3 regions of the Comamonas resistens genome follow, and region 3 is predicted to be linked to each of the others. Evidence: predicted binding sites of a transcription regulator. Region 3 holds the regulator's gene; each other region holds the start of a gene.
The links. The regulator FNR, encoded in region 3, switches genes on or off when oxygen is low (the NO sensors DNR and NnrR bind a similar motif). The targets are predictions, from matches to a motif close to TTGATNNNNATCAA.
Positions count from the first base shown of each region.

Region 1: the regulator FNR is predicted to act here: its motif matches at 2,686-2,699, upstream of QMY55_RS08765 (universal stress protein).
Region 2: the regulator FNR is predicted to act here: its motif matches at 1,633-1,646, upstream of QMY55_RS13375 (3-hydroxybenzoate 6-monooxygenase).

Region 1 covers NZ_CP125947.1:1,862,693-1,866,971, reverse strand. Annotated here, with positions in the region: gene QMY55_RS08780 (SurA N-terminal domain-containing protein) at 1-813, opposite strand, end outside; gene QMY55_RS08775 (FABP family protein) at 1,138-1,794, shown strand; gene QMY55_RS08770 (DNA breaking-rejoining protein) at 2,058-2,459, shown strand; gene QMY55_RS08765 (universal stress protein) at 2,820-3,266, shown strand; gene QMY55_RS08760 (metal-dependent hydrolase family protein) at 3,430-4,279, shown strand, end outside.
Region 2 covers NZ_CP125947.1:2,864,401-2,868,679, forward strand. Annotated here, with positions in the region: gene QMY55_RS13365 (LysR family transcriptional regulator) at 1-882, opposite strand, end outside; gene QMY55_RS13370 (MarR family winged helix-turn-helix transcriptional regulator) at 898-1,443, opposite strand; gene QMY55_RS13375 (3-hydroxybenzoate 6-monooxygenase) at 1,762-2,970, shown strand; gene QMY55_RS13380 (cupin domain-containing protein) at 3,014-4,141, shown strand; gene QMY55_RS13385 (fumarylacetoacetate hydrolase family protein) at 4,174-4,279, shown strand, end outside.
Region 3 covers NZ_CP125947.1:2,115,473-2,119,751, forward strand. Annotated here, with positions in the region: gene ccoG (cytochrome c oxidase accessory protein CcoG) at 1-1,090, shown strand, start outside; gene QMY55_RS09920 (FixH family protein) at 1,190-1,504, shown strand; gene QMY55_RS09925 (hypothetical protein) at 1,780-2,043, shown strand; gene fnr (fumarate/nitrate reduction transcriptional regulator Fnr) at 2,106-2,828, opposite strand; gene hemN (oxygen-independent coproporphyrinogen III oxidase) at 3,096-4,279, shown strand, end outside.

The DNA.
Region 1 (4,279 bases), 250 kb from region 3:
GCGACGCTCTTCTGGGCCTGCCAAGCGCTGTGCGTTTTCCTTGTAATAGGTACGCAGATCGTCTTCGCTCACGCTGATGCCAGCGGCAACTGCAGCCAGATCCAGCTGCACATATTCCACGGCCGCTTCCTCGGGCTGCTTGAACAGGCCCGTATTGGCCTCGTAAAAAGCCTTCAGATCGGCTTCGTTGGCTTGAACCTTGGGTGCGAACGCTGCCGCATCAAAGCGAGCCACTTGAATCTCGCGGCGCTGATACAGCGCGTCCATGGCTTGCTTGAGCTGCGCGCCGGTGGTAAAGCTCGTCGCAGTCACGCTGCCCAAAACCTGGTTGAGCGCCAGCTCCTTGCGCAGATTGGCTTCAAAGCCTTCTGGCGTCATGCCTTGAGCGCCCACCAGCGCTTTATAAGCCTCGGCATCCAGCGAACCATCGGGCTTCTTCAGCGCGGCGATGGCGGGGATTTCCTGCAGCGTGCGCACCAGCTCCGAATCTGTCGTGGTCAGATGCATCTTTTGCGCTGCGGCAACCAGCACGCGGTCACGCACCAGTTTTTCCAACGTGGCGTAGCGCGCCTCCGGAGAGTCCAGCAGCTTGGCGTCCATATTGGGGTTCTGCGCGCGCAGGCGGTCACTCTCGGCACGATGCGCGTTGTCCCAGTCCTGCTGGGTAATGTCATGCCCATCCACACGAGCCACGGCCTGACTGGACTCTGTGAAATAGTTCTGGCTGACCCCGACAAAAATGAAAGAGGGAATGATCAGCAAGAACAACAAGATCATCACGAACTTGGAATGCTTGCGGATGGATTCGAACATGGTCAATCTTTCTGCGGCAGCAAAAATAAAGGCGAACTTACGTTCGCCCTATCAACAATGGTGAAAGCCGTGCGACCCGAATGCGCCACAGTCCGGGCCTCTACAGAGCATTAATGCACTACAGAACTGCCATCCAACCTCCACCAACAGGGTTAGGCTAATCCCATCCATTCTAACTGTGCGCTTCCAATTGCCGCGCCCTGCCCCGACTCACTGACGCAGAAATACCCCACGCCGGTCCAACCTGGGGATACAGCCAAAGCAGCCTGCAAGCTCGCTACACTGAAGTCCAACAGATCTCAACGCGAAAGCCCGTCACCCACCATGGAAAACTTTCCCCAAGACATCTACACCGAGCCCACACCCGATGCAGACACCCTGGCCAACCTCGGCCCGTTCACCGGCATGGCCGGCATCTGGACCGGCAAACGCGGCCTGGACATCAACCCCAAGGCCGACGGCCCGGAAAAGCAGGCCTTCATCGAACACATGGAACTGCAGCCCATTGATGCGCAAACCAACGGCCCGCAGCTTTTCTATGGCCTGCGCTATCACACACGCATCGTCAAACCCGATGATGTGGAAACCTTTCACGACCAGGTGGGCTACTGGCTCTGGGAGCCGGCCACGGGCAACATCATTCAGACTCTGACCATCCCACGCGGCCAGACCGCCATGGCGACCGGCAAGACCACCGCCGACGCCACCAGCTTCACTCTCAGCGCCGTACGCGGCTCCACCGTCAACGGCATCTCGTCCAACCCGTTTCTGGAACACGCATTCAGAACAGATGCCTACACCATCACCGTCACCAAACATCCGGACGGAACCTGGTCTTACGAGCAGGAAACGACGCTGACCATCCCCGGCAAAAATCGGCCCTTTGCCCATACCGACCGCAACACGCTGCACAAGATAGGCGAGCCCACACCCAACCCTACCGCGCTGGCGGCCCTCAAAGAGCAGCAGACTTCTGTCTGAGCCCGGATTGAATGCCTATGTTCTTCACTCGCCTGCGCTGACAAGAGCACAGGTGTTTGTTGGCAAAAAACGCATGAAAAGCGCCGCTCACAAATCTGCAGGATGCGGGGCAGATCGCCCCCGCTACAAACATGGCTGTCCATAGACGTCGCCATCCATAGGGGCGTAATCTCCTCCTGTCCATGTCAAAACAGCAGATGCCCTTGTCCTCGCGGGGCTCTGGTTCTGCCCATTGCTGTGCCCAACACAGCCAGGAGAGTCGCATGAAACGCCTAACGCCGCTGTTGGCCGCCGCCGGACTTTTTGGCACCCTCAGTGGAGGCTGCGCGATGGCTCAGACAAGCAGCTCGCAATCCTTTGCGAGCAGCACCACAAACACCTATAGCGGTCAGATCACGGGCAACGGCGTCGCTCAATACGGGCTGGACACTCACGCACTGCAGCAACTGACTGTCACGCTCCACACCAACAATCCCAACAGCCACATGTCGGTCATCAAGGGCGACTCTACAGATGCTCTGTGTCTGAACCAGGCTTCCCCTCACAGCTGCACCTTCCGCGTTGAATCCGATACCGCTTACCGAGTTCGAGTTTTTCTCACTCGCGAAGCTGTCCAGAGAGGCGAAAGCGCGCGCTTCACAATCTCGCTCGAACCCGGCAATTGAAAGATTGGCGCATACGCTCCAAACAGGCCTCCGGCCCCCGGCCCATACGCCCCGGCCCATACGCAATACCCAGCCGCGACACCGGAGCCTTCTGCCGCCAATCGATTGCACTATCTATCCAAAACCCGGGCGATATTCACAAGAATATGCGCTCAAGATTCTTTGATAGCTTTCAGCGCTTGCCCTCCAATGATTAGAGGGCATTTTTATAGGTAATCACCCAAGATTGATTTCCATCAAAAACCGATGGAGTTCTTGTGTGCCAGCCCTTGTCTCCCACCTCTAGCAGTGGGAATATGTCCCCAGCCCGATTCGGATTTTTGCAAGCAACGCGCCCGGTTTGGCGCATGGAGGCTGGATATGTTCAAGCATGTACTCATCCCTACAGATGGCTCGAAACTTTCTGAAGCGGCGGTCCGCACCGGCATTCAGTTAGCCAAGGAACAAGGCGCGCAGGTAACGGCCTTGTTCGTGATGGCGGACTACCAGGCTCTGATCTACGGATCACGCGCAATGATTGCCTATGACGCAACGGAGTTTGAAAAAAGCGCCCAGGCCGAAGCCGATACGGTGCTGCATTTCGCCGAGGAGCTTGCCAAGGCAGAAGGCGTGCCCTTCAATGCTGTGCGTGTAACCAATGCATCGGTCAGCGAAGCCATCATCAAGCAGGCCAAGGATGCTCAGTGCGATCTGATCTGCATGGCCTCTCATGGTCGCAAAGGCCTGAGCGGCATTTTGCTGGGCAGCGAAACCCAGAAGGTGCTGACCAATAGCAGCATCCCCGTGCTGGTACATCGCGCCGAATAAGCCATCGCCAACCAAGCCGCCACGCCCCTGCGCCACTTGGCGCCGGGGCGTTTTTCATGGCCTCGTCGTGTAGCATCCCTGCATCAAATTGTGAGCGAATGGGTCAATTTGTCACATTGAAGCCAGACATTTCTTTGTCGATTTTGGAAAGGTTAGAGTGCCGATGAGCAACGCAATCGCAGCCGACACAGGCCTGACATGGAAAACCGGGTCTATTCGTCCCAGATCGTGCAACTGTGGCAGCGTGCTGTGCCAGTTGCTCCATGAACGTGTCATGAGCGATATGTCACGCCGCATGTTCGTGGGCGGCACCGCTGCCATGATGGCGCCGTTTGTGGGCCTGCAAGCCGCCGAAGCCAACCCGGGCCTGCCCCAGCATGCGGAGCGCCCAACCTTGTTGACCAATCTGCGCTTGTTTGATGGCTCCGGCAAGCCTGCGCGCCAAGGCGTACAGGTGCTGATCCAAGGGAAACAGATTGCCGCACTGCCCTCCACGGCAGAAACCGTGGAAGGTGCCCTGGTCATCGACTGCCAGGGCAAGCTGGTGATGCCTGGCCTGATCGACACCCACTGGCACACCATGCTGGCCGCCATACCGCAGACTACCGCCATGACAGCCGACCTCGGCTACCTATATCTGGCAGCGGCACAGGAAGCGCAACGCACCCTGATGCGCGGCTTCACCTCGGTACGTGATGCCGGCGGCCCGGCCTTTGCACTCAAGCGCGCCATTGATGAAGGCATGATCCCGGGTCCACGCATCTACCCCAGTGGAGCCATGATTTCGCAAACCTCGGGGCATGGCGACTTTAGGCTGCGCAGCGATATTCCACGTGCAGCCAACGAGCCACTGAGCCAGGTGGAGCTGACAGGCGTGGCCATGATCGCCGATGGCGAAGCCGAGGTACTGCGCCGCGTGCGCGAACAGTTGATGCTGGGCGCCTCGCAAATCAAGATGCTGGCGGGCGGTGGTGTGGCATCGCTGTACGACCCGCTGGACAGCACCCAGTTCA
Region 2 (4,279 bases), 750 kb from region 3:
AGCACGCATGGACTGCACCGCATCGCGCAGGAAACTCCAGGTCGTGGCGATACGGGGAATCTGGCGTGATTCCGCAGGCATGCTCATCCAGAAGGTGCGGGTAAAACAGGCTTGCTCGGGCAGGACCCGGCTGAGGATCGGATCCTTGTCGGCCACAAACGCTGGCAGCACGGCCAGCCCGGCCCCGGCACGCACGGCTTCGTACTGGGCAGTAATGCTGGTGCTGCGCAGGGCAAAGCGCTCGGGCCGATGCAGGGTGTCTAGCAGTTGCAGCTCACGCGTGAACAGCAGATCGTCCACATAGTGCACAAAACTGTGGTGGCGCAAATCCTCCGTGCGAGCCACCAGCGGCTTGCGCGCCAGGTATTCACGCTGGCCGTAGAGATAGAGACGGTAGTCGGCCAGCTTGGTCACGATGATGGAGCCGCGCCTGGGCCGCTCCAGCGAGATCACGATATCGGCCTCGCGACTCGACAGATGCAGCATGCGCGGCAGCGCCAGCAGATCCACGCTGAGCAAGGGGTAGCGCTGAGTGAGCCGCGCCAGCTCCCCCGCCAGCATCTGCGTGCCAAACCCCTCTGTCGCGCCTACACGCACCAGACCCGCCGGGCCTTCGCTGGCGGAGGACTGTGCCAGCGGACCGCGCTCCAGCCCATCAACCGCGCTTTGCATGGCGTCGGTCACCGTCAGCAACTGGCGCCCGGCTTCGGTCAACCGCCATTGCCCGGACTCCCGCGCAAACAGCACCGCGCCTAGCTGCTTTTCCAACGCCTGTATGCGGCGCGACACCGTGGTGTGCTCCACGCCCAGGCGCCGGGCGGCTGCGGCCATGCTGCCGTTGCGCGCCAGCTCGCCAAAGAAACGCAGATGGTCCCAGTCCATGGCCCTGCCCGCAGCTTATTCGGCCGCAGCCTTGTTCTTGCCGGCCAGCGCCTTGACGGCCTTCACGGCCGCCGTGCGCTTGCGCTCCGCGCTGCGCTCGGCCACGGCGCTGGGCGCCCGCGCGAATTCGTCGTTCTCGTGGATCAGCAGCGAAATCATTTCCATGAACTGGGCTCGCTTGTCGTCAGGCAGGGGATCAAGCATGCGGCGCTGGGCGCGCAGCACCGCCGGCTCGGCCTGCTGCAGCAGCTGGCGGCCTGCATCGGTGAGCGTCAGCAGGCGCACGCGGCGATCTGCCGGGCTGGCGTTGCGCACCATCAGGCCACGCGCTTCCAGCCGGTCGATCACGCTGCCGATGGTCGAGGTGTCGAAGCCGATGGAACGGGCCAGCGTGCGCTGGTCAATGCCGGGCTGGCGCAGTACAGCCGACAAGGAAGCGTACTGCACGGGCGTGACGCCAAAGGCATCCACCTCTTCCATGAACACGGCCACAGCGATCTGCTGCAGGCGCCGGATGTGGTAGCCGGGATAGTTTTCCAGTTCTGCGGGTTGGTATTGCATGTTGTCCTGAGAAATGCCCTGAGTCGCTTCGCGCCCTCTCCTCCAGGCGCGCTTGCGTGCCGCGTCAGAGCCCTGGATCGCGGGCGATATGTAGCGGCCCAGCGATGTTCTCACGTTCGGACGCTGTTCCGGACAAAACCCGTCATCCAGAGCCATATGCAGAAAACCTAGGGTTTACCCAATGTCTTTTTGAATTAAATCAAAACCACACTGATCATCAGCACACTGTTTATTTGCTTTCGGAAAAAGCGGCTGAAAACAGGACGCGATAGGCACCTGGCATCAACCGCTCCGCAAGCCCCCGAGAAAGTGACCCGTATGACCATCAACCCCAGTTCTTCGACTCTTCCCGTTCTGATCGCCGGCGGCGGCATCGGCGGCGTGGCGGCAGCCCTGTCGCTGGCCCGCCAGGGCTATGCGGTCAAGGTGCTGGAGCAGGCACCGCAGCTGGGCGAGATCGGTGCCGGCATCCAGCTCGGGCCCAATGCGTTTGCAGCCTTCGACGCGCTGGGCATCGGCGAGCTGGCCCGGGACCGCGCCGTCTATACCGACGAGATGGTCATGCACGATGCGCTGGACGAGCGCCTGTTGGGCCGCATCCCCACGGGTCAGGGCTTTCGCGAGCGCTTCGGCAATCCCTATGCGGTCATCCACCGCGCAGACATCCACACCTCGCTGCTCGAAGGCGCCCGGGCGTTGGGCAATATCGAGACCCTGACCGGCACGCGCATCGAGCGCGTGGAGCAGGACGGCGAGACCGTCACGGTTTACGACCAGCATGGCAGGGCCCATCGGGGCCAGGCCCTGATCGGCGCCGACGGCGTGAAGTCGGTGGTGCGCCAGCAATATGTGGGCGATCCGGCCCGCGTCTCGGGCCATGTGGTCTACCGCGCCGTAGTCGAAAAGAACGACTTCCCCGAGAACCTGCGCTGGAATGCGGCCAGCATCTGGGTCGGCCCCAACTACCACCTCGTGCACTACCCGCTGCGTGGCGGCGAGCAGTACAACGTGGTCGTCACCTTCCACAGCCGCGAGCAGGAGGAATGGGGCGTGCGCGAAGGCAGCCGCGAAGAGGTGCAGAGCTACTACCGCGACTGCTGCCCGCGCGCCCACCAGCTCATTGACATGCCCAAGAGCTGGAAGCGCTGGGCCACGGCCGACCGCGACCCCATAGGCCAATGGAGCTTCGGCCGCGCCACGCTGCTGGGCGATGCCGCCCACCCCACGCTGCAATACATCGCGCAAGGCGCCTGCATGGCGCTCGAAGACGCCGTGACGCTGGGCGAGGCCCTCAAGCGCTGCGATCACGACTGGCCCCGGGCCCTGCAGCTGTATGAGCGCTCGCGCATCGCCCGCACGGCGCGCGTGGTGCTGTCGGCGCGCGAGATGGGCCGCATCTTCCACGCCAAAGGCGTGGAGCGCCTGGTGCGCAACGACCTGTGGAAGGGCCGCACGCCCGAGCGCTTCTACGACGCCATGGAATGGCTCTACGGCTGGACGGTCGACAAGTGCCTGGCCGAAGACTGAGAGAAGCGGCCCCCATGCAGGAACAGACAAGAAAGAAACCGAAATGAGCATGACCGAAGCCATTCCCTCTCCCGTCAAACTTTCGGCCGTGGCCGCCCCCGGCCAGCCCGAGCCCACGCCGGCGCTGGAACAGCTGTATCGCGGCTTCGAGCAGGAGATGCTGGTGCCACTGTGGACGCAGATCGGCGACCTCATGCCCGCCCATCCCAGCAGCAAGGCCGCCGACCACCTGTGGCGCTGGGACCACCTGCTCAAGCTGGCGGACGAAGCCGGCCGCATCGTGCCCGTGGGCCGCGGGGGCGAGCGCCGCGCCATCGCGCTGGCCAACCCGGCGCTGGGCGGCCGTCCGTTTGCCACGCCCACGCTGTGGGCCGCCATCCAGTACCTGATGCCCGGCGAGGATGCTCCCGAGCACCGCCACACCCAGCACGCCTTCCGCTTCGTGGTCGAAGGCGAAGGGGTGTGGACCGTGGTCAACGGCGACTCGGTGCGCATGTCGCGCGGCGACTTCCTGCCCCAGGGCGGCTGGAACTGGCATGCCCACCACAACGCGGCCAGCGAACCCATGGCCTGGATAGACGGCCTGGACATTCCGTTTGCCTACTACGGCGAGTCGCAGTTCTTCGAGCACGGACGCCTGCACCTGGACCCGCACGAGCGCGCCACGCCACGGCATTCGCGCTCCGAACGCCTGTGGGCCCATCCCGGCCTGCGCCCGGTGGCCCACCTTGAAGAGGCCCCGGTCACCCCGCTGCTGGCCTACCGCTGGGTGGATACGGACCGGGCCCTGAACGAGCAGCTGGCGCTGGAAGCCGAAGGGTACGCCGCCACCGTCAGCCCCGGCCACGCCGCCGTGCGCTACACCAATCCCACGAACGGCCGCGACGTGCTGCCCACCATCCGCTGCGAGATGCACCGCGTGAAAAGCGGCGCCAGCACCCGGCCCAAGCGCGAAGTGGGCTCTGCCGTGTTCCAGGTCTTCGATGGCCAGGGCACGGTCGCCGTGGGCGAGAAGCAATGGCAGGTGCGACGGGGCGACCTGTTCGTCGTGCCCTCGTGGCAGAGCTTCACCGCGCGCTGCGATGCCGGCCAGGTTCCCCTGGACCTATTCCGCTTTGCCGACACCCCGATCTTCGAGGCCGTGCACGCCTACCGCTGCCAGCCCGGCTGATCCATCCATCCCACCGCTGAAAGGAATTTCCCATGTCCCAAGCCAACTACCTGTGGGCTCCCGCCCCTGTCCAGTCCCTGCCCGTGCGCGGCAGCGATCAGCGCCTGCCCATCAACCGCCTGTTCTTCGTGGGCCGCA
Region 3 (4,279 bases):
GTGGTGCGGTTTCTCCTGTCCGCAGACCGTTTATACCGAGATTTTTGTCTGGATCGAGAGCAAGGTCGAAGGCGATCGCAGTGCCCGTATGCGCATCGACAAGGGCGGCTGGACTTTCGAGAAGATCTGGAAGAAGTCGCTCAAGCAGTTCCTCTGGATCGCCTTGTCCCTGTGGACCGGTTTCACCTTCGTGGGCTATTTCGTGCCCATCCGTGAACTGGGTGTCGAGTTGCTGGCCCTGAGTGGCAACTGGCAGATTTTCTGGGTGCTGTTCTATGGTTTTGCCACCTATGGCAATGCCGGCTATATGCGCGAGCAGGTCTGCAAATACATGTGCCCTTATGCACGTTTTCAAAGCGCCATGTTCGACAAGGACACCATGATCGTCAGCTACGACGCAGAGCGCGGCGAGGGGCGCGGTCCGCGCAAGAAGGGCAGTGACTACAAGGCCGAAGGTCTGGGCGACTGCATCGACTGCAAGCTCTGCGTGCAGGTCTGTCCCGTGGGTATCGACATCCGCAACGGGCTGCAGTACGAGTGCATTGGCTGCGGCTTGTGCATAGACGCCTGCAACTCCGTGATGGACAAGATGGAGTATCCACGCGGCCTGATCCGCCTGACCACGCAGAATGCCGTGTCCAAGGCATGGAAGCATGCGCAGATGATTCGCCGCATCTTCCGTCCGCGTGTGCTGATCTATACCTCGGTGCTGGTGGCACTCAGTGCCGCCATGATTGCCAGCCTGGCGATGCGTGAACCCGTGAAGGTGGACGTCATCCGTGACCGGGCGGCGCTGTCGCGCATCGTGGCCGGAGGCAAGCTGGAGAACGTTTACCGCCTGCAGATCATGAATGCCACGGAGACCGAGCAGAACTACCGCATCAGCGCCGTGGGCCTGGATCATCTGGAGGTGGCTTCCGAGCAGGAAGTGACCGTAGGCCCAGCGGAGACACGTGGCATTGCCGTGCGTCTGCAGATTCCCTATGGCTCGGCCGATCCTGGTTCGCACACCATCCATTTCAATCTGGATGCCGTGCAGGCCCAAGGTGGGCGCGTGTCCGAGAAGGCTGTTTTCCTGGTGCCGCGCTAGACGGCAAGGTTATCGACTATCCGCAACAATAGCTTGGCTGGCGCTGCGCATCTGGCGATGCGCCGCACTGGCAAAGTTCCACATTGAAAGAGATCCGCCATGTCGGCAACAACCCCAAGCGCAGCACGTGCGGCAAGCGCAGCCAAACCACAGCATCCCGAGGACGGCAAGCCTTGGTGGAAGTTCGCCCATGTCTGGCTGGTTCTGGCGGGCCCGGCCGTTGTGGTCGTCGCAGGCCTGGTCACGGCCTATATCGCCATGAGCAAGCCTGACCCCGTGATCGACCCCGATTACTATCGTCATGGCATCGAGATCAACCAGCGCATGAGCGAATCACAAAAAAGCCTGGCCCCGGCACTGACCGGGCGCAATCATGCGGCAACGCCTGCACAAGATCACCCTACAGATCGCTGATGCCGGGTTGCAGGGCACAGCACTCCATGAAAAAAGGCCGCCCAGCGGCCTTTTTTCATGGAGCATGCTCTGAAATTCAAAGCGCCTTGCGCAAGTAGAGTCTATGTTTTGCGTAACGACACCTATGAAGTGAAGATTTAATAGGCGCTGGCTGCTATCAATTAAAGAATTCCCGTGCCTGGGTTTCTCGGTGTTTGCCCGCAAGGGGCTGGTCAGTTCGGCCCGGCAATGTGCAGAATGTCCTCACCGCTCCCCGCAGCCCAAGGAGATTCGTGATGGACACTCAGCGCTGGATGTGGATTGCATGGCCCGCATTTTTGGCCGCCGCAGTCCTGGAAATGGTGGTTTTTGCCTTTGTTGACCCGATGGATGTGCACTGGATGGGGTCGCCACTGGAATGGTCGCGCAGCGCCGTCTATACGGCAGCATTCTTCGCCTTCTGGCTGGTCATGCTGCTTTGCAGTCTGATGACGCGCAGCCTGGCGCGCTCGGCGCAGGATTTGAACAACGGCATCGTCTCCGAGCCTTTGGCCGATTGACAAGCTTTCCAAAAGAACAAGGCCCGCTGTAAGCGGGCTTTGTTCTTTTGAGGGTTAGTAGATCAGCTCTGGCATTGCTGGCTGTTGACAATGCGCTTGAGCGCTTCGGTATCCAGAATGCGCAAGTGGCGCTGCTTGACTTCCACAATGCCTTCTTCGGCGAACTTGGAGAAGGTGCGGCTCACGGTCTCCAGCTTCAGGCCCAGATAGCTGCCGATTTCCTCCCGGGTCATGCGCAGCACCAGTTCCGACTTGGAGAAGCCGCGGGCAGCCAGGCGCTGCACCAGATTCAGCACAAAAGCGGCCAGGCGCTCTTCGGCGCGCATGCTGCCCAGCAGCAGCATCACGCCATGCTCGCGCACGATTTCGCGGCTCATGACCTTGTGCACATGGTTTTGCAGGGCCGTCACCTCGCGCGAGAGCTGCTCGAGCTTGTCAAAAGGCATGACGCAGACTTCGGCATCTTCCAGCGCCACGGCGTCGCAGGTGTGATGGTCGTTGACGATGCCGTCAAGGCCGATGATTTCACCGGCCATCTGAAAGCCGGTGACCTGGTCGCGACCGTCTTCGGTGGCCACGCAGGTCTTGAAGAAGCCGGTTCGGATGGCGTACAGCGAAGTGAATTCCTCGCCGTTGCGGAACAGCAGTCCGCCACGCTTGATCTTGCGGCGCGTGGCGACGATTTCGTCGATGCGCTCCATTTGCTCATCGTCCAGGCCCATGGGCATGCACAGTTCACGCAGATTGCAGTTGGAGCAGGATGCTTTGATGGTCTGAAGATTCATGGCTTGCAGCAGCGGTGCGGACGCACAGGGAGTGAGGCCGCGCCGTTCATTGACCTCTAGGTTGGTAATGAGATGGATCAAATTGTCGCAGCACTTGCCTTGTTATCCCTTGATGTGAATCAAGGACAAGGGGTTTGCCTTGGGGCACAGTGAAGACACTGATTCCAAAAACACGCGCTCGCTGCAACAAGACGGGCATCCGGTCAGGCTGAAGAGAAGCTCGATATCGGTGTCCTCTGCAGTGTGGGTGCACCCTGACTAAGAGCCATGACCGCAGTTACGCCCGAATTGCTAAGCCGTTTTGATATTCCGGGGCCTCGCTACACGTCGTTTCCAACAGCCGACCGTTTTGTTGAGGCTTTCGGCCCTGAGGACTATACCCTGGCACTGCAGCAGCGCAAGGCACATTCGGCTGCCCGCGCGCTGCCGCTGTCCCTTTATGTCCATGTGCCGTTCTGCGAGTCGCTGTGCTACTACTGCGCCTGCAACAAGATCATCACCAAGCATCACGAGAAAGCGGCGCAGTACCTCGACTATCTGCGCCGCGAAGTCGCCATGCATACCGAGCATTGCGGCAAGGGCCAGGTTGTCAGCCAGTTGCACCTGGGCGGCGGCACGCCCACGTTTTTCAACGACGACGAGCTGCGTGCCTTGATGGCGCTGATGCGCGAGCATTTCAAGCTGGACCCCGCGGGTGAATATTCGATTGAGGTGGACCCTCGCACCGTGAGCAACGAGCGTCTGCAGGCGCTGAAGGAAATGGGTTTCAACCGCCTGAGCTTTGGCGTGCAGGATTTCGATCCCGATGTGCAAAAAGCCGTGCATCGCGAGCAACCGGCACAGCAGGTCTTTGCCCTGGTGGAAAAAGCGCGCGAGCTGGGCTTTGTGTCCATCAATGTGGACCTGATCTATGGTCTGCCCAAGCAGACGCCTCAATCGTTTGCGCGTACGCTGGAGCAGGTCAATGCCTTGCGCCCTGACCGCATAGCGCTTTATGCCTATGCCCATCTGCCCGAGCGCTTCAAGCCACAGCGTCGCATTGAGTCTGCTGACCTGCCCATGGGGCAGGACAAGCTCAATATGCTCTCCAGCGCGATCGATGCATTCATGGACGGCGGCTATGTCTATGTGGGCATGGACCACTTTGCGCTGCCCGATGACTCTCTGGCCATTGCCAAGCGCCAGGGGCGTCTGCACCGCAATTTCCAGGGCTACAGTACCCAGCCTGACTGCGATCTGATTGCGCTTGGTGTCTCTGCAATCGGGAAAGTGGGGGCTACCTACAGCCAGAACGTCAAGACGCTGGAAGAGTATTACGACGCTCTGGACAGCGGCCAGTTGCCCGTGCAGCGCGGGTTGGCCTTGTCGCGCGACGACATGGTGCGCCGTGCTGTCATCATGGCGGTGATGTGCCAGGGCGCTGTGCTGTATGAGCCCATGGAACAGGCCTG